One region of the Cupriavidus sp. 05L411 genome, then DNA from elsewhere that is predicted to be linked to it. Evidence: predicted binding sites of a transcription regulator. Region 1 holds the regulator's gene; each other region holds the start of a gene.
What was found. Region 1 encodes sigma-54, which starts transcription at its own class of promoters, with help from an activator protein. Its sites were predicted from a motif close to TGGCANGNAANCTGCTTT; they were not measured.

Region 1 (7,485 bases):
TTCACGGTCGTGGCTCTGCACGCGATCCTTGTGGCGAATCACCTGCCGGTCGAGCTTGTCGACCAGTGCGTCGATAGCGGCATACAGGTCTTCATGATGCGCTTCGACAAAGATGTCCTTGCCCTTGAGATGTAGATTGATTTCCGCGTACTGCCGCCGGTCCTTTTCTTTTGTATTGTCGACAGAGAGCAGCACACTTACGCCAATGACTTGATCGAAATGCCTGACGATACGCTCCAGTTTCGTTTCCACGTACTCACGCAGAGGGGGCGTGATGTCCAAGTGGTGTCCACTGATCTTGAAGTTCATAGCGTTTCTCCTTCTGAAAGAGCTGCATCAGGCAGGCGATGCAGCTCGGCTACAAAGTCTTACGGAGATTTACCGCGGGAATCTTGAGCGCTTCGCGGTATTTGGCAACGGTACGCCGTGCCACCACAAAGCCTTGCTCGCCGAGCAATTCGGCAATCCGGCTGTCGGACAAGGGGTTCCTAGCGTCTTCGGCTCCTATCAATTGCTTGATCAACGCACGGATTGCCGTTGATGAGGCCGCGCCGCCGGTTTCTGTGGATACGTGAGAGCCGAAAAAATACTTCAGCTCGAAAGTCCCCATCGGCGTTGCCATGTATTTATTGGTAGTCACCCGAGAGATGGTGGACTCGTGTAAACCCAGTGTATCGGCAATCTCCCGCAAAACCAAGGGGCGCATCGCAATTTCACCGTGGGTGAAGAAGTTCTTTTGACGTTCGACAATGGCTTGTGCGACGCGCAATATCGTATCGAACCTTTGCTGGATATTCTTGATCAACCAGCGTGCTTCCTGCAGTTTTTGCTGCAGCCCGGCCGCGCCAGCGTCGCCTTTTGCACCGCGCAAAATCTGCGCGTACATGTCGTTGATGCGTAGCCGCGGCATCACATCCGGGTTGAGGTGGGCGATCCATCCGCCGCTCAACTTTCGAACAAAAACATCGGGCACCACGAAGTCCGCTTCTGGCCGGCTGTAGGCGTGGCCTGGATAGGGCGCGAGCGAGCGGATCAGTTCATGTGCTGCCTTGAGTTCCGGCTCGTCCACTTGCAGCGCTTTTTTCAGGCGCGTGTAATCGCGCACCGCCAGCAGCTCCAGGTGATTGGTGACGATGCTCAGCGCCAGTTCGCGCTGCGGATGCTTGAGCCTGCGCAATTGCAGCGCCAGGCACTCGGCGGCGTTGCGCGCCCCGACGCCCGGCGGATCGAAGCTCTGCAGCAGCGTGAGCACAGCCTGGATCTCGTCGACCTCGAACTCGAGCTCCTCCGGCAGCTCGCTGCAGATTTCCTCGAGCGTGGTGCTCAGGTAGCCATCATCGTCCAGGGATTCGACCAGGAAGATGGCCAGCCCTTTGTCGCGCAGGGAAATCTTGAGCGGCGCCAGCTGCTCCATGAGGTGTTCACGCAGCGTGGGCTCGGCATCGCGCAGCTGCATCGGGGTTTTTTCGTCGTCTTCGCCTTGCGGGCGGCGTGCGAAGTCGTCCAGGCTCCAGTCGCTGCCGTAATCCTCATTGCTGTCAGAGTAGCTGTCGTCGGCTTCGGGGGCGCCATCGGGGCGGTTCTCGCTGGTGCCCTGGCCATCGGCTGGCGCCGGCGCGGGCGCGCTCTGCAGGTTCACCGAGCCGTCCGAAGATACGCGCAACGGGCTGTCCAGCCAGTCGTTCTCACGCTCGAGCAAGGGGTTCTCGGTCAGCGCCTGTTCCACTTCCTGCTGCAGTTCAAGCGTGGACAGTTGCAGCAGCCGGATCGACTGCTGGAGTTGCGGCGTAAGCGCGAGATGCTGCGAGAGGCGGAGCTGTAGCGACGGTTTCATGCGACCTATTTTATGCCCAACTTCCGTACTGGTGGAACGGAAATTGCTATCGCTGGTGTCGCTATGATCGTTTGAAGGATAAAAGGCGACACTGAAGCCGCCGGGGGGCGATGCGCGGCAGGCGCCGCGCGCCCTTACATACGGAAGTTCTCGCCCAGGTAGACCTTGCGCACCGACTCGTTGGCGATGATGTCTTCAGGCTGCCCGGACGCCAGCACCGCGCCTTCGCTGATGATGTAGGCGTGGTCGCAGATGCCCAGTGTCTCGCGCACGTTGTGGTCGGTGATCAGCACGCCGATATTGCGTGCCTTGAGGAAGCTGACGATGCGCTGGATTTCGCCCACCGCGATCGGGTCGACGCCGGCGAAGGGCTCGTCGAGCAGGATGAAGCGCGGCGCGGAGGCCAGCGCGCGGGCGATTTCCACGCGGCGGCGCTCGCCGCCGGACAGCGATAGCGCCGGGTTGTCGCGCAGGTGGGCAATCTGCAGGTCATCCAGCAGGGTGTCCAGCCGGCGCTCGATCTCGACCTTGCCCAGGGGTTTGCCATCGTTGAGCTGCAGCTCCAGCACTGCGCGGATGTTCTCCTGCACATTGAGCTTGCGGAACACGGAGGCTTCCTGCGGCAGGTAGGACAGGCCCATGCGCGCTCGCTCATGGATGGCCAGGCCGCTGATGTGCTTGTCGTCGAGCACGATATCGCCCTCGTCCAGCGCCACCAGCCCCACGATCATGTAGAACGACGTCGTCTTGCCCGCGCCGTTGGGGCCCAGCAAGCCAACCACCTCGCCGCTCTTCACGTCGAGCGACACGTCCTTGACCACGGTGCGCGAGCCGTAGCGCTTCTTCAGGTGGCGCACGACCAGCGTGCTGCCGTCCTTCAGGGTGGCGGGCTGGGACGGTGCGGTTTGGGTAGCGGTCATGAAGGTGAAGTCAGAATCCGTGGGTCAGGGGTTGACGGGGGCAGTTGCCGGCTTGAGCGGCAGAGGGCTGGCTGCGGCACCGCTGGCGGGCTGCTCCTGGCGCGGCGACAGCACGGCGCGCACGCGGCCCGACGGGCTGCCCGCGGTCGCGTTCTCGGCGCCACCGCTGGCCGTGTAGAACTCGTTGCGGCTGTCATAGGTGATCACCGCGCCGCGGATCTCGTCGACCAGCTTGGCGCCGGCCAGGCGGGCCATGCGGGCGCGCCCGATCAGCTTGGACAACTCCTGCTTGCCGTCATATTCGATGCGGTCGCCCCAGCCGTCGATGTACTCGTCGACGTTGTCGCGCTTCTGGCGGATATAGGCTTGCTTGCTGCCCTTGGAGGTCGCGACCGCGTACTGGTAGCCCTCGGGATCGGTACGGACTTCGGCTGCGTCGGATTTGAGCACCATGGTGCCCTTGGTCAGCACCACGTTGCCGGTCAGTACATAGACCTGCTTGACGTCATCGTAGCTGGCATTGTCGGCCTCCAGGACCAGCGGCTTTTCGCGGTCGGCCTTTTCGGCGCTGGCGGGCGCGGCCAGCGTGAGGCCAAGGACGGCGGCCAGCGTCAGCAAGGCGGCCGTGCTGCGGCGCAGACAGGACGAAGTCGTCGGGAATGGATTCATGTTGGCGTGATGGCGGTTGACGCGGGCGGCTGGTGCCCGCGGGCGGCTTCAGGGCTACTTTGCGGGACTCGCCGGCGGCGGCCCCGTGATGATGGTGCCGCGTACGTTACCCAGCAATTGTACTTCGCGAGTGACATTGTTGAAGACCAGGCCGTTGGCGGTCATCACCGATGGGCCGCGGGTCAGCTTGACAGCCTTGTCGGTCTTGACGATGTCATCGTTCACCAGCACCTGGAAGTACTCCGAGGCGGCCGTCATCTGCGGATCCTTGGCGGGGTCGGGACCCTGGGCGCGCACGATGAAGGCATTGCCGAACAGGTCGATGACCGAGCCTTCCGCGTTCATCGTGCCGCGATCGGAGTGGCCGGTGACGGGCGGACGGTCGATTTCATAGGAACGCATGGCCGGACGCGTCACATCGTAGGTCTGGTCGTCCTCGAAGTGGATCATCTTGTCGCCGGTGAAGCGCAGCTTGGTGTTGCCGTCCTCGGCAAGCTCGGTCGCGGAAAAACGGATCATGTAGTAATCCGGTTCATGCTTCTTGCCTACCGGCCCGGTGTCCGCTTCTTTCGGGGAGTTGACCTGCACCAGCCAGAAGGTGCTGCCCGCCACCAGCGCCATCAGTAGCAGGGGCAGGGCTCGCATGGCAAGCCGGCTCAGGGAGGACAGGATTTCCCGCATAGGCATGGGCTGGCCTCAGATGACCTTGGCGCGGGTCAGGTCGTGGATGTGGAGCGCGCCGACCAGGCGCCGCTCCGCGTCGACCACCAGCATCTGGTTGATGCGATTCGCCTCCATGACCTGCACGGCTTCCACGGCCAGCTGGTCCGGCCCGACGGTATGCGGTGTGCGGTGCATGACCTCGCTGATGGGTACGGTCTTCCAGTCGCGCGGGGTTTCGAGCAGGCGGCGCAGGTCGCCATCGGTGAAGACGCCGATCAGGCGGTCGTCCGGGTCCACCACCGCGGTCATTGCCATGCCTTTGCGGGTGATTTCCATCAGGGCCTGCGCCAGTGGTGTGCTCTCGCGCACCTTGGGCACCGCGTTGCCGCTGCGCATGACGTCGCGCACGTGGGTCAGCAGCTTGCGCCCGAGCGCGCCGCCCGGATGCGAGCGGGCAAAGTCTTCCTCGCCAAAGCCGCGGGCATCCAGCACCGCCACCGCGAGCGCGTCGCCCATCGCCAGTGCGGCGGTGGTGCTGGCGGTCGGGGCCAGGTTGAGCGGGCAGGCTTCTTTTTCCACGCCGGCATTGAGGTGCGCGTCGGCCAGCTTGGCCAGCGTGGACGCGGGGTTGCCGGTCACGGAGATGAGCTTGGCGCCGATGCGCTTGACGATCGGGACGATCGAAAGCAACTCGGCGGTCTCTCCGGAATTGGAAAAGGCGATCAGCACGTCGTCGCGCGTGACCATGCCCAGGTCGCCGTGGCTGGCTTCGGCCGGATGCACGAAAAACGCGGGCGTGCCGGTCGAGGCCAGCGTGGCCGCGACCTTGCGGCCGATGTGGCCCGACTTGCCGATGCCGGACACGACGACGCGCCCGCTGCAATTGAGCGTCAGTTGCACGGCCTGCGCAAATCCGTCGTCCAGGCGGCCTGCGAGGGCGGCGACGGCGTCGGCTTCGATCTGGAGGGTTTCGCGAGCGAGCCTAAGTGCTCGATCCGCATTGAAATTAGCTATCATGGCGACGAAGTATACCAACGAATGCGATGGCGCTTGGGCTGTTCCTGGGATCGGGCGGCCGGGGCGCCCATCGCGCTTGCCGTAATCCGCCGGCAGGGCCGCCCGCACCGGGCCGGCCCGGTGCCCGGCGCGGCGTACCCTGACCCTGTCGATGCACTCTCCGCTGGACCTTACCCTTGTCCTGCTGGCCGCCGCCGTGTTTGGCGTGGTCGCGTTTCGCATGTTGCAGTTGCCGCCGATGCTGGGGTACCTGGTCGTGGGCATCCTGATCGGGCCGCATGCGCTCGGCCTGGCCAGCGATACCGCGCAAACCAAATACCTGGCCGAGTTCGGCGTGGTCTTTTTGATGTTCTCGATCGGCCTGGAGTTCAGCCTGGGCAAGCTCAAGGCGATGAAACGGCAGGTGTTCGGCCTGGGTGGCTCGCAGGTGGTGCTGTCGCTCCTGGCCGTGATTCCGGCGAGCTGGGCGTTCAACTGGCTGTTTCCGCTGTCCTGGCAGGCCTCGGTGGCGCTGGGCGGCGCGCTGGCCATGTCATCTACCGCCATTGTGTCCAAGATGCTGTCGGAGCGGCTTGAGCTGGAGAGCGAGCACGGGCGCAACATCATCAGCATCCTGCTGTTCCAGGACCTGGCCGTGGTGCCGCTGCTGATCGTGATCCCGGCGCTCTCGCGCGATCCGGGCGACCTGATGATGGCGCTGGGCCTGGCCACGGTGAAGATCGTGGTGGCCCTGAGCCTGATCTTCTTCGTCGGCCAGCGTCTCATGAGCCGATGGTTCCACATCGTGGCGGCGCGCCGCTCGCAAGAGCTGTTCATGCTCAACCTGCTGCTGGTCACGCTGGGCATGGCCGCGCTGACCGAGCGGCTCGGCCTGTCGATGGCGCTGGGCGCCTTCATGGCCGGCATGCTGATCTCCGAGACGCCCTATCGCCATCAGGTGGAGGAGGATATCAAGCCCTTCCGCGACGTGCTGCTGGGGCTGTTCTTCGTCACCATCGGCATGCTGCTCAATATCCATGTGGTGCTCGATCACTTGTGGCTGGTGCTGGCGCTGCTGGTGGTGCCCATTGTCTTCAAGCTGGTGCTGATATCGGGCCTGGCCCGCTTGTTCGGTTCGCGCCAGGGGGTGGCGATCCGTACCGGCCTGGGCCTGGCGCAGGCCGGCGAGTTCGGCTTCGTGCTGCTTAACCAGATCGACGGCCTGAACCTGGTCGACCCGGTGCTGATCCAGGTCATCCTGGCCTCCATGTTGTTGTCGATGCTGGCGGCACCGTTCCTGATCCAGTACAGCGACGCCATCGTGCTGCGCTTTACCGCCAACGAATGGCTGATGCAGTCGCTCAACATGACGCGCATCGCGGTGCAGAGCCTGCAGACCGAGAAGCACGCCATCATCTGCGGGTTTGGCCGCAGCGGCCAGAACCTGGCGCACATGCTGGAGCGCGAGGGCATTACCTACGTGGCGCTGGACCTCGACCCGGACCGGGTGCGCGAAGCCGCCGGCGCGGGCGATACGGTGGTGTATGGCGATGCCGGCCGGCGCGAGGCGCTGATCGCGGCGGGCCTGCATCGCGCGGCAGCCTTGATCATCACTTACAACAACACGCCCTCGGCCCTCAAGGTGCTGCATCATGTGCAGGAACTGGAGCCGGCGCTGCCCGTGATCGTGCGCACCATGGACGACTCGGAGCTCGACATCCTGCAAAAGGCGGGCGCCACCGAGGTGGTGCCCGAAAGCATCGAGGGCAGCCTGATGCTGGCCTCGCATGCGCTGGTGCTGCTGGGCGTGCCGATGCGGCGCGTGGTGCGCGGGGTGCAGGAGGCGCGCGATGCGCGCTACAGCCTGCTGCGCGGCTACTTCCACGGCCGCGACGACGAGGAAGACATGGTGGAGCGAGAGTCCGTGCGGCTGCACTCTATTTCGCTCGGCCCAGAGGCCACGTCGGTGGGGCGGCGCCTGGGCGCGCTCGGGCTGGACCGTATCGGGGTGGAGGTGACGGCGGTGCGCCGGCGTGGCATCCGCGCGTTCGATCCGGAGCCCGATACCGTACTGGAGCCGGGCGATATTGTGGTATTGCGCGGCCAGCCAGAGGCGCTGGAAGCGGCCGAGGCGCGCATGCTGGCCGGCTGAGCCCGCGCTATGCGCTCAGTGGCGCCGCAAGTTCGGGTTCATGCCGCCACGCGGCTGCCGGCGTGTGCCTCTTCCGCCCACGATGGCGGCAGGCCCTCCAGCACGGAGCGCGCATCGAGCGAGCCAATCGGGATGCGCGGGTCGGCGGGAATGCGGCCTTCGCCTTGCAGCATCAGGTAGCGCAGGCAGCATACACGCAGGAAGGACGTAAAGTTTGCGGCCTCGCCCCGGTAGGCGACCAGTTCGTCGTG
Region 2 (7,485 bases), on a different contig from region 1:
CGGCCTCGCGCGCGCAGCTCGTTGCCGATGCGCGCCGGCTTGCCGCGCAGGCGCAGGCCGGCGTGCTGTGGGCCACGCACCTGGTGCAGGAGGTGGAGCAGGCGGATCGCGTGATCGTGCTGCATCGCGGCGCGGTGCGCTTCGATGGCACCCCGGCCGCGCTGCGCGGCGCAGCCGAGCGTGACAGCCTGGAGCAGGCCTTCCTGGCCCTGACTACCTTCCCCGCGTCGCCGATCCGTGCCACCGCGCGAGCCACCGAGCGCGTCCCCGCATGAACAAGCCGCCCACCCTTGGCTTTATCGCCTGCGCCACCGTGGCCGCCATGCTGCTGCTGGTTGCCGCCGGCGTGGCCGGTGCCGCCGAAAGCCGCAATGCCACCGGGCAGGTCTTCGTCTCCAGCGAAAAGGACGATGCCGTGGCCGCCTATAGCGCCGCCAGCAGGCAACTGATCGCCGTCTGGCGGCAATGCAAGCGCCCGCGCCACCTGCAGCTGTCGCCGGACCGGCGGCGCCTTTACGTGGCCTGCAGCGACGATAACCGGGTGGACGTGGTCGACGTGGCGAGCCGCAAGACCGTGGCCTCGCTGCCGGTCGGCGACGACCCGGAACTGTTCGACCTCAGTCCCGACGGCCGCACGCTCTACGTCTCCAACGAGGAGGACGGACTGCTGTCGGCCTACGACATCGCGTCCGGCAAGAAGGTGTTTGCCATCAAGGTGGGCGAAGAGCCCGAGGGCGTGAAGGCCAGCCCGGACGGCAAGCGGGTGTACGTCACCTCGGAAGTGGCCAATCTGGTCCATGTGATCGACGTGGCTTCGCGCAAGCTGGTCAAGAATATCCAGGTCGGCAACCGCCCGCGCCGCCTGCTGCTCGCCATGGACGGCAAGGAGCTGTGGGTGACCAATGAACTGGCCGCCAGCGTGAGCGTGATCCGCACCGATACGCTGGAAGTGGTGCAGACCATCGCCTTCACGCCAAAGGGCTTCCGTGCGGAGGACGTGACCCCGGTCGGGCTGGTCGCCAGCAGCGATGGCAAGCGCGCCTATGTCGGGCTGGGCCGCGCCAATCACGTGGCCGTGGTCGATGTGGCTTCGCGCCGGGTGCTGGACTACGTGCTGGTGGGCCGCCGCGCCTGGGGCCTGGCGCTGACACGCGATAACGCCTTGCTCTACGTGGCCAACGGGCTGTCGGATGACGTCAGCGTGGTCGACACCGCAAGCCGCAAGGCCGTGACCACGCTCAAGGCGGGCAGGGTGCCGCATTCGGTGGCGATCGATGACTAGTCCGGCGACCGGGCTGCGCTGGCTGGCCGGGTTCGCGTGGCTGGCGGCCACCGCGCACGCGGCTGACGTGCGGGTGGCCGTGGTTTCCATGGCCGGGGATGCGCGCTATGCGCCCAGGCGGATGGAGCAACGTTATCCCGGCCAGCCGCAAGGCCGTCCCGTGGACGGCGCACGCGTGGCAGCGGCGGAATCGCGCTTTGCGCTGGAAGCCGCCGGGCAGGTCCTGCGGCTCGATGCGCAGGAAGCCAGCAGCGAAGCCGAGGTGGGCCCCATGGTGGCCGCGCTGGTGCGCCAGGGCACGCGCTTTATCCTGCTCGACCTGCCGGCTCCGGCGGTCAGGCTGGCGGCGCGCGCGGTCAAGCCCGGCGAAGCGCTGCTGTTCAACGTTTCCGCCGCCGACGATGAATTGCGCGGCGCCGGCTGCGCTGCGCACCTGCTCCACACGCTGCCCAGCCAGCGCATGCAGGCGGATGCGCTGATGCAATACCTGGCGCTGCGCAAATGGCGCCGTGCACTGTTGCTGAGCGGGCCGTCGCCGGAAGATGCGGCGCAGCGCGCCGTGCTCACGCAGGCCGCCCGCCGCTTCGGCATTGCGTGGTCGGCGCAGCGCGCGTTCAAGCTGTCGAACGATCCGCGCGAGCGCGAGCTGGGCAATCTCGGCCTGCTGACCACCGGCGTGGACTACGACGTGGTGGTGGTGGCCGATGCCGACGGCGAGTTCGCGCGCGGCGTGCCCTATGCCACCCAGTTGCCGCGCCCGGTGGTGGGTGCCAGCGGGCTGAGCGCCCAGGCCTGGCACTGGGCCTGGGAGCGCAATGGCGGGCCGCAGCTGAACCGGCGTTTTATCAAGGCAGCGGGCCGCCCCATGACCGGCTACGACTGGGCCGCGTGGGTAGCGGTGAAGGCGATTGCAGAAAGCGTGGCGCGGCAGCCCAAGGGCGGATTTGCCGGGCAGGCCGAGGCCCTGGTCACCGAAGCGGTCGTGGTGGATGGCTTCAAGGGGCCGCCGCTGTCCTTCCGGCGCTGGGACCGCCAGCTGCGCCAGCCGGTCCTGCTGGCGCATCCCGACGGCGTGGTCGGCGTGGCCCCGGTGGAGGGCGTGCTGCATCCGAAGAACAATCTCGACACGCTGGGCGCCGACGCCGCCGACACCGCGTGCCGGCCAGGCAACTAAGGAGGCGACGCCCGAGCCATGACTACCACCCTGATCCACGCCTGGCGCGCCTTGCGCGCGGTGGCCGGGCGCGAACTGCACAAGTTCTTCCGGCAGCCCGGGCGGTTGTTCTCGTCGCTGGTGCGGCCGCTGCTGTGGCTGCTGGTTTTCGCGGCCGGCTTCCAGAACGCGCTCGGCGTTGCCATCGTGCCGCCCTATGACACCTACGTCGAATACAAGGTTTTTGTCACGCCCGGCCTGCTCGGCATGATCGCGCTGTTCAACGGCATGCAGTCCTCGCTGGCGATGGTGTACGACCGCGAGATGGGCGTGATGCGCTTGCTGCTGACCGCGCCCCTGCCCAGGGCCTGGCTGCTCGCCTGCAAGCTGGCCTCCGGCACCTTGCTTTCCTTGCTGCAGATGATCGCCTTCCTGCTTGTCGCCATGGCCTTCGACGTGACGTTCTCGCCGGCATGCCTGCCCGGCGCGCTGGCCGTGATGGTACTGGCCGCGCTGATGCTGGGGGCGTTGGGCTTGCTGCTGTCGGTGCATGTGCGGCAGCTGGAGAACTTCGCCGGCACCATGAATTTCGTGATCTTCCCGATGTTCTTCATCAGCTCGGCGCTGTATCCGCTCTGGAAGCTGGAGGAGTCCGGCGCCACCGTGGTCTACCAGCTCGCGCGCTTCAACCCCTTCACCCATGCCGTGGAAGCGATCCGCTTCGCCCTGTACGGGCAGGCCGCGCCAGTCAGCCTCGCGGTGGTGGCCGGTTGCACGGCGGTGTTTTTCGCCTTGGCGCTGCTCGGCTACGACCCGCAGCGCGGAATGGCGCGCCGCGTGCGCCAGGCCGGAGGGGCGGCATGAGGCACGCCGTGCCGCTGGCAGCTTGCCTGGCGTTGGCCGCAGCGGGCGCGTGGGCATTGGAGAGCCGGGATCCGTTGCAGTCGCCGCAATGGCCGCTGGTGCGCAAGGAGGCGCTGCAGCAGGCGCCGTTCGTGTTCGACAGCCGCGTCAAGGTCACCGGGCCGGCCTTTGCCGAAGATCCGATGCGGGTGCCGATCGCCTTCGATGCATCGGCGCTCGGCGAGGTGGATCGCATCGTGGTGGTGGTGGACCGCAACCCGATCCGCAAGGTGCTGGAGTTCGAGCCGCTCAAGGTGCGCCCCTCGCTGTCGTTCCGCTTCAAGCTGGAGCAGGCCTCGCCGGTGCGCGTGGCGGCCCGCACGCCGGACGGCGTGTGGCATGTGGGCGGGGTGATGGTGGATGCCAGCGGCGGCGGCTGCACGGTGCCGGGCGCGACCCGCCGCGATGGCTCATGGAGCACCACGCTGAACCGGGTCGAATCGCGCGTGTTTCCCGGCCTCGGCGGCGCCGGTGGCCGGGTGCGCCTGCGCGTGATGCACCCGATGGACACCGGGCTGGTGGCCGGTATCCCCGCCTTCCATGTGGAGTCGCTAAACCTGCTCGACGCCACGCGGGAAGCGATGCTGCGGCTGACGCTATACGAACCGGTCGCTGAAAACCCGATCTTCTCCTTCGACCTGCGCGGGGCCAGCGAGCGCGGCATGACGGCGACCGGGCGCGATAACAACGGCAACCGGTTCGCGGCGCAGGTGACGCCATGAAGCGCGTGCTCGGCATCCTGCTATGGCTGGCAGCGCAGGCGGCGCTGGCGCAGGCAGGGGACTATCACCTGGCGCCACGCCAGGTCGCCGCCGACGTGTGGCTGCTGGAAGGGGCGAATGCGGATTTCGCGCCGGACAACGGCTGCAACATCATCAACACGGCCTTTATCGACACGGGTGATGGCGTGGTGGTGATCAATACCGGGCCGTCGCGCCAATATGGCGAGCAGCAGCGCCGTGCCATTGCTTCGGTCACGGCGGCGCCGGTACGGCTGGTGCTCAACCTCAACCAGCATCCGGACTACTTCTTCGGCAACCAGGCCTATGCCGACGTGGGCGGCAGCGCGCTGGCCGGCACCATCGACGGCGCCCGGCGCGAAGGGCCTGCTTATGCCGACAACCTCTATCGCCTGTGCGGCAACTGGATGCGCGACACCGAACCGGCACCGCCGCTTCACGTGCTGACCCCGGGCCGGCGCACGATCGGCAGGCACACCTTCGATCTGATCCGGATGGACGGCCACACCGCCGACGACCTCGTGATCGTGGACCGCAGCGCCGGCATTGTGTTCGCGGGCGGCGTGGCGTTTCGCGAGCGCGTGCCGACCACACCCCACGCGGATCTCAAGCGCTGGCTGGCCAGCCTGGACCAATTGCAGGCGCTGCTGCGCGACAGCGGCGCGCGGTTGCTGATCCCCAGCCACGGACCGGCGCTCGGCAGCGCGGATGCCGTCGCGCAGACACGCGGCTACCTGCAGTGGCTGGACGCCCGCATGACCCAGGCGGCAGCCCAGGGGCGCGACCTGGCCGAGGTGATCGCCATGCCGGTGCCGCACGCATATGCACGCTGGGGCGCCATGCCGGCGGAGTACGTACGCAATGTGACGCACCTCTACCCGGCGTATGAGGACGCCGCGTTGGGACGCTGAGTCAGGGCAGGTGTGCTGTTCAATTCCGCAACAACGGCAGCGGAGTGTTCCGCGCTGGTACGCCATCCAGGCATTGGCAGGCTGCCGCGGGCCCGGATGCGGGTGTTTTCCATTGGCATGGGAATTGCCAAGAGTCTGTCTGGTGTGCGTGGCACACCGGCGAAGATCGACAACAAGAGAGAGGAGCAGACAATGAGGACGTTACGCGTGATGATGGTGCTCGCGGCGACTACCGCGAGCCTGGTGGCGCAGGCCGCGGTGACCGATGCCATGATCGAGAACGACGCGAAGTCGCCGGGCGACGTGCTGTCGTGGGGGATGGGCCCGCAAGGCCAGCGCTTTTCCACGCTGAACCGCATCAACACCAAGAACATCAGCCAGCTGGTGCCGGCGTGGTCGTTCTCCTTCGGCGGCGAGAAGCAGCGCGGGCAGGAAGCGCAGCCGTTGATCCACGACGGCAAGATGTTCGTGACCGCCTCCTATTCCCGCATCTACGCGCTCGACCTGAAGACAGGCGCCAAGCTGTGGAAATATGAGCACCGCCTGCCCGAGGGCATCATGCCCTGCTGCGACGTGGTCAACCGTGGCGCGGCCCTGTACGACAACCTGGTGATCTTCGGCACGCTCGATGCGCAACTGGTGGCGCTGGACCAGAAGACCGGCAAGGTGGTGTGGAAGGAGAAGATCGAAGACTATGCCGCCGGATACTCCTACACGGCGGCCCCCCTGATCGTCAAAGGCATGGTGCTGACCGGTGTCTCGGGCGGCGAGTTCGGCGTGGTGGGACGGGTCGAGGCACGCGACGCCAAGACCGGGCAGATGGTGTGGTCCAGGCCAGTGGTGGAAGGCCATATGGGCTACAAGTATGACAAGGACGGCAACAAGACCGAGAACGGTGTGACCGGCACCCAGAACGCCAGCTGGCCCGGCGAGACCTGGAAGACCGGCGGCGCGGCCACCTGGCTTGGCGGCACCTACGATCCGCAGACCGGCCTTGCCTACTTCGGCACCGGCAACCCGGGGCCGTGGAACAGCCACATGCGCAAGGGCGACAACCTGTATTCGGCCTCGACCGTTGCGCTCGACCCCGCCACCGGCAAGATTGTCTGGCACTACCAGAACACCCCGAACGATGGCTGGGACTTTGACGGCGTCAACGAGTTCGTGACCTTCGACCAGGACGGCAAGCGCCTGGGCGGCAAGGCCGACCGCAACGGCTTCTTCTACGTCAACGACGCCACCAGCGGCAAGCTGGTGAACGCCTTTCCCTTCGTCAAGAAGATCACCTGGGCCAGCAGCATCGACCTTAAGACCGGACGACCCAACATGATCGCGGAAAGCCGGCCGGGTGACCCGGCGGCGGGCAGCGATCCGAAGAAGGGCCAGTCCGTGTTCGCCGCGCCGGGCTTCCTCGGGGGCAAGAACCAGCAGCCAATGGCCTACAGCCCGCAGACCGGCCTGTTCTATGTGCCAGCCAATGAATGGGGCATGGATATCTGGAACGAACCCGTGGGCTACAAGAAGGGCGCCGCCTTCCTCGGCGCCGGCTTCACCATCCATCCGCTCAACGAGGACTACATCGGCTCGCTGCGCGCGATCAACCCCAAGACCGGCAAGATCGAGTGGGAAGTCAAGAACTACGCGCCGCTGTGGGGCGGGGTGATGACCACTGCCGGCGGGCTGGTGTTCTGGGGCACGCCGGAGGGCTACCTGAAGGCCGCGGATGCCAAGACCGGCAAGGAACTGTGGAAGTTCCAGACGGGCAGCGGCGTGGTGGCGCCTCCGGTTACCTGGGAGGAGGGCGGCGAGCAGTATGTGGCGGTGGTGTCGGGCTGGGGCGGCGCCGTGCCGCTGTGGGGCGGGGAAGTTGCCAAGCGCGTGAATTTCCTGGAGCAGGGCGGATCGGTGTGGGTGTTCAAGCTGCACAAGAGCTGAATGTTGCCGGACACCATGTAGCGTAGCTGCCCTGCGCGTGCCGGCATCGCACACCGGCGCCGGCACGCGCAAGGGCGGGTCGATGATCAGAGCATTGGGACGTAGATATGCAGAAGGCGAAAGGATTCCTGCCATTGAAGGCCACGGCCACGGCCACGGTCGCAATGGTGGCGATGGTGCTGTGTGCCACCCGGGTCGAAGCGGCGCCCGATATGCAGGCGCTGGCCGACAAGAGCGGCTGCTTTTCTTGTCACGGCATGAAGACCAAGGTAGTCGGGCCAGGCTTTGCCGAGGTGGCGGGCAAATACAAGGGCGACGGGGAAGCACCCGAGCGGCTCGCGAAAAAGATCCGTGAGGGCGGGAAAGGCGTTTGGGGACGGATTCCCATGCCGCCGCACGACAATCTCAGCGAGACGGATGCCAGGAAGCTGGCAGAGTGGGTTCTGAGTATCGGATGAGTATCGGGTGAGCCTTGGAATAGACCGGTGTCAGACCTGGCGGTCGGATAACAACCGGATACGGAGGAAGGATTCGCAAAGACGTTTCACATCGGCCCGCATG
Region 3 (7,485 bases), on a different contig from region 1:
AAGCCATTGCGCACGGCAAGGTAGGTGCGGCAGCCTTGCGTGGCCTTGCCGAGCGCCAGGACCTGGCCCGGGGCCACGCTGATTGGCGCCCAGAACGGGACGTTCATCCCGTCGAGTGTTGCCGTGCAAGGCGCGCCGGCCAGCGCCACCACGGCAGCGCCATGAAAACGCAGGCGTGGCCCTGCCAGCGTGCATTCCAGCCCGGCCGCGCCCGGATGATTGCCAACGATGCGGTTGGCCAGCCGGAAGGCGTAGTCGTCCATCGGGCCGGACGGCGGCACGCCGATATGCCAGTAGCCCGTGCGGCCCGGCACGTCCTGGATGCTGGTGTAGGTGCCTGGCTCCAGCACCTCGATGACTGCCGGCGCGTAGGGAAAGCGGTCGAGCATGCGCGTGAAGGCGCGGCCCGTGGTGAACTCGGGCGAGTCGACAATCTGGCGCAGGTAATCCAGGTTGGTGGCGATGCCGCACAGGCGCGTGGCGGCCAGCGCCGCCACAAGTCTCTTGCGCGCGGCTTCGCGGGTGGGGCCGTGGACGATCAGCTTGGCCAGCAGCGGATCGTAAAAGGCGGATACCTCCGTGCCGGTCTCGACCCAGCCGTCGACGCGCACGCCGTCCGGAAAAGCCACCTCGGTCAACGTGCCCGGCGAGGGCTGGAACTGCTTGAGCGGATCCTCCGCATAGAGCCGCACCTCCATGGCCGCGCCCTGCGGCGGGCGGGAGATGGCATCCCAGTCCAGCGCATCGCCCGCGGCCACCTTCAGCATGCAGGCGACCAGGTCCAGCCCGGTCACCAGCTCGGTCACGGGATGCTCCACCTGCAGCCGGGTATTGACCTCCAGGAAGTAGAAATCCTCCCGCTCCACGTCGTAGATGAACTCCACCGTGCCGGCAGAGCGGTAGCGCACCGATTCGCCCAGCTGGATCGCGGCCCGATGCAGCGCGTGGCGCGTGGCCTCGCTCAAGTGCGGTGCCGGGGTTTCCTCCACCACCTTCTGGTTGCGGCGCTGCGTGGAGCAATCCCGCTCGCCCAGCGCCACCACGCGGCCCGCGCCGTCGCCAAAGATCTGCACCTCGATATGCCGCGCGCGGTCCAGGCAGCGCTCGATAAAGGCCCCGCCATCCTTGAAGAATTGCTCGCCCAGCCGCTGCACGCTGCCAAAGACCGCGCTCAGCTCGGCGTCATCAACGCAGCGCGACAGGCCGATGCCGCCCCCGCCGGCCGTGCTCTTGAGCATGACGGGATAGCCGATGCGCGCGGCCTCCCGCAGGGCGTGTTCCACGCTGGAGAGCAGGCCGGTGCCGGGCGTCATCGGCACCCCCGCTTCGGCGGCCAGCTCGCGCGCCCGGTGCTTCAGGCCAAACTCGCGGAGCTGGTGCGGCGTCGGGCCAATGAACACCAGGCCCGCCGCCTCGCAGGCCTCGGCAAACGCCGCGCTCTCCGACAGAAAGCCGTAGCCCGGAAACACGGCTTGCGCGCCGGTATCCAACGCGGCTTGCAGCACGCGCTCGGCCACCAGGTAGCTATCCGCCGCACGCTCGCCACCCAGCGGCACGGCCACATCGGCCAGCCGGGCATGCGCGGCATTGCGATCGGCATCCGAATACACGGCCACGCTCTTGATACCTAGCGCACGCAAGGTGCGAATGGCGCGCACGGCGATCTCGCCACGATTGGCGATCAGTACGGTGTGGAACATCGGCGCTCCCGGGTCAGGTTGCGCTGGCGTTTGCGTTGGCATTTGCGCTGGCGAGATAGGCGCGCCAGCCGCCAAATGCCGTGATATCGCGGGCGCCTTCCAGGCCTCGGGGTTCGCAGATGAACCCGGTAACTTGCCGGCCGTCTTCCAGCAGCAGCTTGCCGATGCCAAGGGGCGCGGGAATCTCCGCGACGAAGGCGCCAAAGCTGGCCAGTGGCACATCCCAGAGCTCGACGTCGATCGGCGCGCCCTGCCCTGTGCCGATATGCACCAGCCCGGGCTTGGGCGGGATCGTGTCCGCCAGCGCATAAAGCCGGTAGCACGGCGCCGTGCGGCAAGCCTCCACAAAGGCCGCGTGGCGCGTGAGCAGTTGATGGTTAAGCGGCATGCCGCTAAGGTGGGCGCCGACCACGGCCAGCCGCACCGATCCCGGCGTGACCGGCGTGGCGCGCTGTGCACCAACGGGACAATCCCGCCCGGTGGCGCCCAGCGGCAATGCTTGCGCCGCCTGCCACTGCCGGCCAAAGCGGGCCAGCGCGCGGTCCGACCAGGCCGGGGCAATCAGCGTGATGCCCGCCGGCAGGCCGTCCTCGCGCGCACCGGCCGGCAGCGCCAGCGCCGACAGGTCGGCCAGGTTGGTGAAATTGGTATAGGTGCCAAGCCGCGCGTTCAGGCGGATCGGATCGTCCTGCACGGCGGCCAGCGTATAGATCGACGGCGCGCTCGGCACCACCAGCGCATCGACCGTTGCCAGCGCCAGGTGGATAGCGCGGGTCAGCGCCGCGCGCCGGTACTCGGCGCTGAACGCGTCCAGCGCGCTATAGCGGCCCGCTTCCTCCACGATCACGCGAACGACCGGATCGATGGCTTCCGGCTGGCTGGCGTGAAGCTGGCTCACCGCCAGGAAGCGCTCGGCCACCCATGGCCCCTGGTAGAGCAGTGCGGCCAGCTCGGCGAATGGCGAAAAATCAATCGGCACCAGCTTGGCACCCATGGCCTGCAAGTCCGCCAGCGCTTGCTCGAAACCGGCCTGCGCCTGCGTATCGCCAAAGAATGCCAGCGCATCGGGAATGCCCAGCACGGGCGATGGCGCCAGCGCGGCAGGCGCGCTCTGCGGATAAGTGCGCGAGTAAGGATCGTCGTGGTCAAAGCCGCCGGCGATCTCCGCCACCAGCGCGGCATCGTCGACCGTCAGCGCAAACACGCAGACGCAATCCAGTGTGCGGCAGGCCGGCACCACGCCGGCGCTGGAGAGCCAGCCCCGGGTCGGCTTGAGGCCCACGATATTGTTGAATGCCGCGGGAATGCGCCCCGAGCCCGCCGTATCGGTCCCGAGTGAGAACGGCACCCAGCCGCGCGCCACCGAAGACGCCGAGCCCGAACTGGAGCCACCGCTGACGTACGCCGCATCGAAGGTGTTGGGCACCGCGCCGTAAGGCGAACGAACGCCCACCAGGCCCGTGGCGAACTGATCCAGGTTAGCCTTGGCCACCACGATGGCCCCGGCCGCGCGCAGCCGTGCCACGGCGCCGGCATCGCGCTCGGCCACATACGCAAACGCGGGACACGCCGCCGTGGTGGGCCACCCCGCCACGTCGATGTTGTCTTTCACCACGAACGGCACGCCGTAGAGGGGAAACGCATCGCGCTTGCCGCCCGCTTCTTCAACGCGCGCCGCCAGCGCAGCCAGCTGGGACTGCAGCCGCGCCGCATCCAGCCGCGCGATCCAGGCCGGGTCCGCTGCGTCCAGGTCCAGGAACGGCGCCAGCGCGTCCGCGGGCGACGCGCCTTGCGTCTTGTAGAGCTGTTGCCAGTCAGGCAGCGTTCGGCAACTGCCAAGGCTGGCGGCGGATCGGCGCAGAGGCGTCTTGCTGGTCATCGCTTGTATCCCAGGTTGTATACATGAGGGCGTTGCAGACCAACAAAGCAGGAGACATGCCATGTAAAGAAAATAGTTTCTTCTTACATATCAGGGCGATGGGTCACCAGGGCACCTTCGCGGGCCGAATACGCATGCAGGGCACCCACGCAAGCCGCACCATGGGGTGGCTTGCGTGGACCTAAACAGTGCCTGTGGGAACGACCGAGCCGCAAAGTGGTGCGTCATGGGCCGGCTCCGCTAGCGCATGGTTTATCCCGGCGTTTCACGCGCTGGCGAAGTCCCTGCTGTCCAGGCCGCGCTGATCGCGGCGGGCCGGCTATTTCGTGCGCCGCGGCGCGCGCGCCGGCCTGTTCGCACCGGCCTGTGGCGCGGCCAATTGCCCGGCCGCTGCCCGCAGGCATTCGACCAGCTGGATACTGCTGGGCGTAGGCCGCCCTTCGCGCAGCGTGATCACGCCCACTGGCGGCAGCTCCAGCGCTATGTCCATGGGCAGGATATGGAAGCGGCCTTCCCGCTCGAACTGCTGCCCCACCGACCTGGCCAGGAAGCCCACGGCATCTAGCTGGGAGACGAAGGTGGTGATGGCAAGGTAGGACGACGACTCGATCAGGTCGGTTGGTGGCTGCAGCCCAAAGCGATAGAACTCCTGCTCGATCTTGACCCGTAGCGAGGCCCATGGCGGCGGCACCACGCAAGGCATGCCGGCCAGGTCCGCCCAGCCCGGTGCGCGCTTGCTTGCCAGCGCGTGGCCGCTGCGCACCACCGCCACCATCGGCTCGTTATAGAGCGGCTCGGTGATGAGGTCCGGGGCGGCGTAGCCGGGCTCCAGCCGCCCGACAATCAGGTCCAGTTCGCTGATGCGCAGCTTGGGCAGCAGGTGGGGCAGGTCGCCCTCCTCCACCAGCACGGTGGCCTGGGCCGAGCGCTGCTTGAGCAGGCCTATGGCTTGCGCCAGCAGCACCGGCAGGGCCGCGCCCATCGATCCCACCCGGGTGCGCCCGGCGGCGCCGCTGGCCTCCGCGGCAATCTCATCGCGCGTGCGCTCGTATTGCGCCAGCACCGAGCGGGCAAAACGCACCAGCGACGCGCCCGCCGGCGTGGGCTCGGTGCCGCGCGTGGAGCGCGTGAAGAGCGTCAGGCCCAGCGTCTTCTCCACCTCGGTGAGCATCTTGGAGACGGCTGGCTGGCTGACGGAGAGGAACTCGGCGGTGTGGCCGAGATGGCGGAACTCGTCCAGCGCCACCACCAGTTGCAGGTGGCGTAGCTTGATATTGGAGCGCAGGGCGCGGTCGATCTGGGGCATGGCGCGATTCTACTTAACTTTAAGGTTATGAAGCCATTCCGATGATTGATTAGATTGTTATGAATGGCTTTGCCACAATCCGGCCTGACCGGTGGACATTGCCACCAGCCCATGACTCCAATAACGACACCCAGCGAGGACGACACATGACCGCACCCCACGGCATCAACCACGGGCGACGCCGCCTGCTCATCAGCGGCGCCGCTGCCGCCACCGCTGCGACAGCTGGTAGTGCCGGCCTGTTGCTGCCGGGCCTCGCACGTGCCGCCGACTATCCGGACCGGCCCATCACCTTCATCTGCCCGTGGCCCGTCGGCGGCACCGCCGACCAGTCCATGCGCGCGCTGTGCCAGGTGGCGTCCGGCGTACTCAAGCAATCCATCGTGGTGGAAAACCGCGCCGGCGCATCGGGCATGATCGGCACCAAGGCACTGGCCCGCGCCAAGCCGGACGGCTACACCATCGGCCAGGTGCCGATCTCGGTGACGCGCTTCTCGCAGCTAGGCATGCTGCAACTGGACCCGCGCAGCGAGCTGACCTACCTGGCGCGCACCTCCGGCCAGACCTTCGGCATCGCGGTGCCGGCGAACTCGCGCTTCAAGTCGCTCAAGGACGTCGTGGCCGAGGCCAAGGCGCATCCGGGAAAGCTCACCTATGCGCATGCCGGCATCGGCGGCGCCACCCACGTGGGCATGGAAGAATTCGCGCAGGCCGCCGGTGTGCGCTTCAATGCCATCGCCTACAAGGGCGGCGCGCAGGCCCTGCAGGACGTGCTCGCCGGGCAAGTGGACCTGCTGGCCGATTCCAGCTCCTGGGCACCCCACGTGGAAGCCGGCAAGCTGCGCCTGCTGGCCACCTGGGGCGACCAGCGCACGCCGCGCTTCAAGGACACGCCGACGCTCAAGGAACTGGGCTACAACGTTGTGGTGGAAGCGCCCAACGGCATCGGCGCGCCCATCGGCCTGGACCCGGCGGTGGAAAAGAAGCTGCGCGACGCCTTCCGCCAGGCTGTGGCCAGCAAGGAATTCCAGCAGGTGGCGGCCCGCATCGATGCGCCGGTGATGTACCTGGACGGCCCGGAATACAAGCGCTACATCAGCACGGTGTACGACCAGGAAACCCACCTGATCCAGCGCCTCAAGCTCAAAGAACTGCTGCAACAAGGCTGACCCAACGTGAACTCCGCCGCCCTGATCCGCCTGCATGCGAACGACAACGTCTTGATCGCCCGGGACGCCCTGAGCCTTGGCCAGAGCCTGCCTGAACTGGGGCTGCGCGTGCGCGCCCAGGTGCCCGCGGGGCACAAGATTGCCGCCTGCGCCATTGCCAAGGGCACCCAGATCCGCAAGTTCGACACCGTGATCGGCGTGGCCGAGCGCGACATCGAGGCCGGTGACCATGTGCATTCGCACAACCTGGCGCTGGTGGATTTCTATCGCGACCCGGGTTTCTGCCAGGACGTGCGGGCGGTGGACTACGTGCCCGAGGCCGAGCGCGCCACCTTCATGGGGTTCGTGCGGCCCGACGGCCGCGTTGGCACGCGCAACTTCATCGGTATCTTGTCGTCGGTGAACTGCTCGGCCACGGTGATCCGGCATATCGCTGACCACTTCACGCCCGAGCGCATGGCGGCCTTTCCCAATGTGGACGGCGTGGCCGCTTTCGCGCAAAGCAGCGGCTGCGGCATGTCCTCGCCCAGCGAGCACTTCGACGTGCTGCGGCGCACGCTGGCGGGCTATGCGCGCCACCCCAACCTGGCCGGCGTGCTGATCGTGGGCCTGGGCTGCGAGCGCAACCAGGTAGCGGGCCTGATGGAGTCGCAAGGCCTGGTGCCCGGCAGCCACGTGCGCACCATGGTCATGCAGGACAGCGGCGGCACGGCGGCCACCATCCAGGCCGGCATCCGCGCCATCGAGGCAATGCTGCCGGGCGCCAATGCCGCCACGCGCCGGCCCGTGCCCGCCAGCCACTTGAAGATCGGCCTGGAATGCGGTGGCTCCGATGGCTTCTCCGGCATCAGCGCCAACCCGGCGCTGGGAGCGGCCATGGACATCCTGGTGCGCCACGGCGGCACCGCCATCCTGTCGGAAACCCCCGAGATCCATGGCGTGGAATACATGCTCACGCGCCGCGCCGTCACGCCGGAAGTCGGCCAGAAACTGCTGGACCGCCTGGCCTGGTGGGAGCGCTACACCGCCGGCCAGAACGCCCAGTTCAACGGCGTGGTCGGCCACGGCAACCAGCAAGGCGGCCTCGCCAACATCTTCGAAAAATCACTCGGCTCCGCCATGAAAGGCGGTACCACGCCGCTGCAGGCCGTCTATGAATACGCCGAGCCCATCGAGCAATCCGGCTTCGTCTTCATGGACTCCCCCGGCTACGACCCCGTCGCCGCCACCGGCCAGATCGCCAGCGGCGCCAACCTGATCTGCTTCACCACCGGGCGCGGATCGATGTTCGGCTCCAAGCCAGCGCCGACCATCAAGCTAGCGAGCAATACGCCGATGTACAAGCGGCTCGAAGGCGATATGGACATCAACTGCGGGCTGGTGCTGGACGGCGAATTGACCGTGGACGAGATGGGCCAGCGGATTTTTGAA

Region 2: AC1DQR_RS23565 (PQQ-dependent methanol/ethanol family dehydrogenase) is a predicted target of sigma-54. The motif match lies at 5,103-5,120, and genes of this name have one in related genera.
Region 3: atzF (allophanate hydrolase) is a predicted target of sigma-54. The motif match lies at 3,624-3,641, and genes of this name have one in related genera.

The regions. Positions count from the first base shown of each region.
Region 1 covers NZ_JBFTOQ010000003.1:293,359-300,843, forward strand. Annotated here, with positions in the region: gene hpf (ribosome hibernation-promoting factor, HPF/YfiA family) at 1-309, opposite strand, end outside; gene AC1DQR_RS05350 (RNA polymerase factor sigma-54) at 359-1,834, opposite strand; gene lptB (LPS export ABC transporter ATP-binding protein) at 1,969-2,754, opposite strand; gene lptA (lipopolysaccharide transport periplasmic protein LptA) at 2,779-3,423, opposite strand; gene lptC (LPS export ABC transporter periplasmic protein LptC) at 3,478-4,104, opposite strand; gene AC1DQR_RS05370 (KpsF/GutQ family sugar-phosphate isomerase) at 4,120-5,103, opposite strand; gene AC1DQR_RS05375 (monovalent cation:proton antiporter family protein) at 5,255-7,234, shown strand; gene AC1DQR_RS05380 (ribbon-helix-helix domain-containing protein) at 7,273-7,485, opposite strand, start outside.
Region 2 covers NZ_JBFTOQ010000021.1:63,690-71,174, forward strand. Annotated here, with positions in the region: gene AC1DQR_RS23535 (ABC transporter ATP-binding protein) at 1-275, shown strand, start outside; gene AC1DQR_RS23540 (PQQ-dependent catabolism-associated beta-propeller protein) at 272-1,282, shown strand; gene AC1DQR_RS23545 (ABC transporter substrate-binding protein) at 1,275-2,456, shown strand; gene AC1DQR_RS23550 (ABC transporter permease) at 2,475-3,299, shown strand; gene AC1DQR_RS23555 (quinoprotein dehydrogenase-associated SoxYZ-like carrier) at 3,296-4,060, shown strand; gene AC1DQR_RS23560 (quinoprotein relay system zinc metallohydrolase 1) at 4,057-4,989, shown strand; gene AC1DQR_RS23565 (PQQ-dependent methanol/ethanol family dehydrogenase) at 5,182-6,924, shown strand; gene AC1DQR_RS23570 (c-type cytochrome) at 7,089-7,382, shown strand.
Region 3 covers NZ_JBFTOQ010000032.1:501-7,985, reverse strand. Annotated here, with positions in the region: gene uca (urea carboxylase) at 1-1,700, opposite strand, end outside; gene atzF (allophanate hydrolase) at 1,714-3,579, opposite strand; gene AC1DQR_RS29035 (LysR substrate-binding domain-containing protein) at 3,899-4,885, opposite strand; gene AC1DQR_RS29030 (tripartite tricarboxylate transporter substrate binding protein) at 5,032-6,054, shown strand; gene AC1DQR_RS29025 (UxaA family hydrolase) at 6,061-7,485, shown strand, end outside.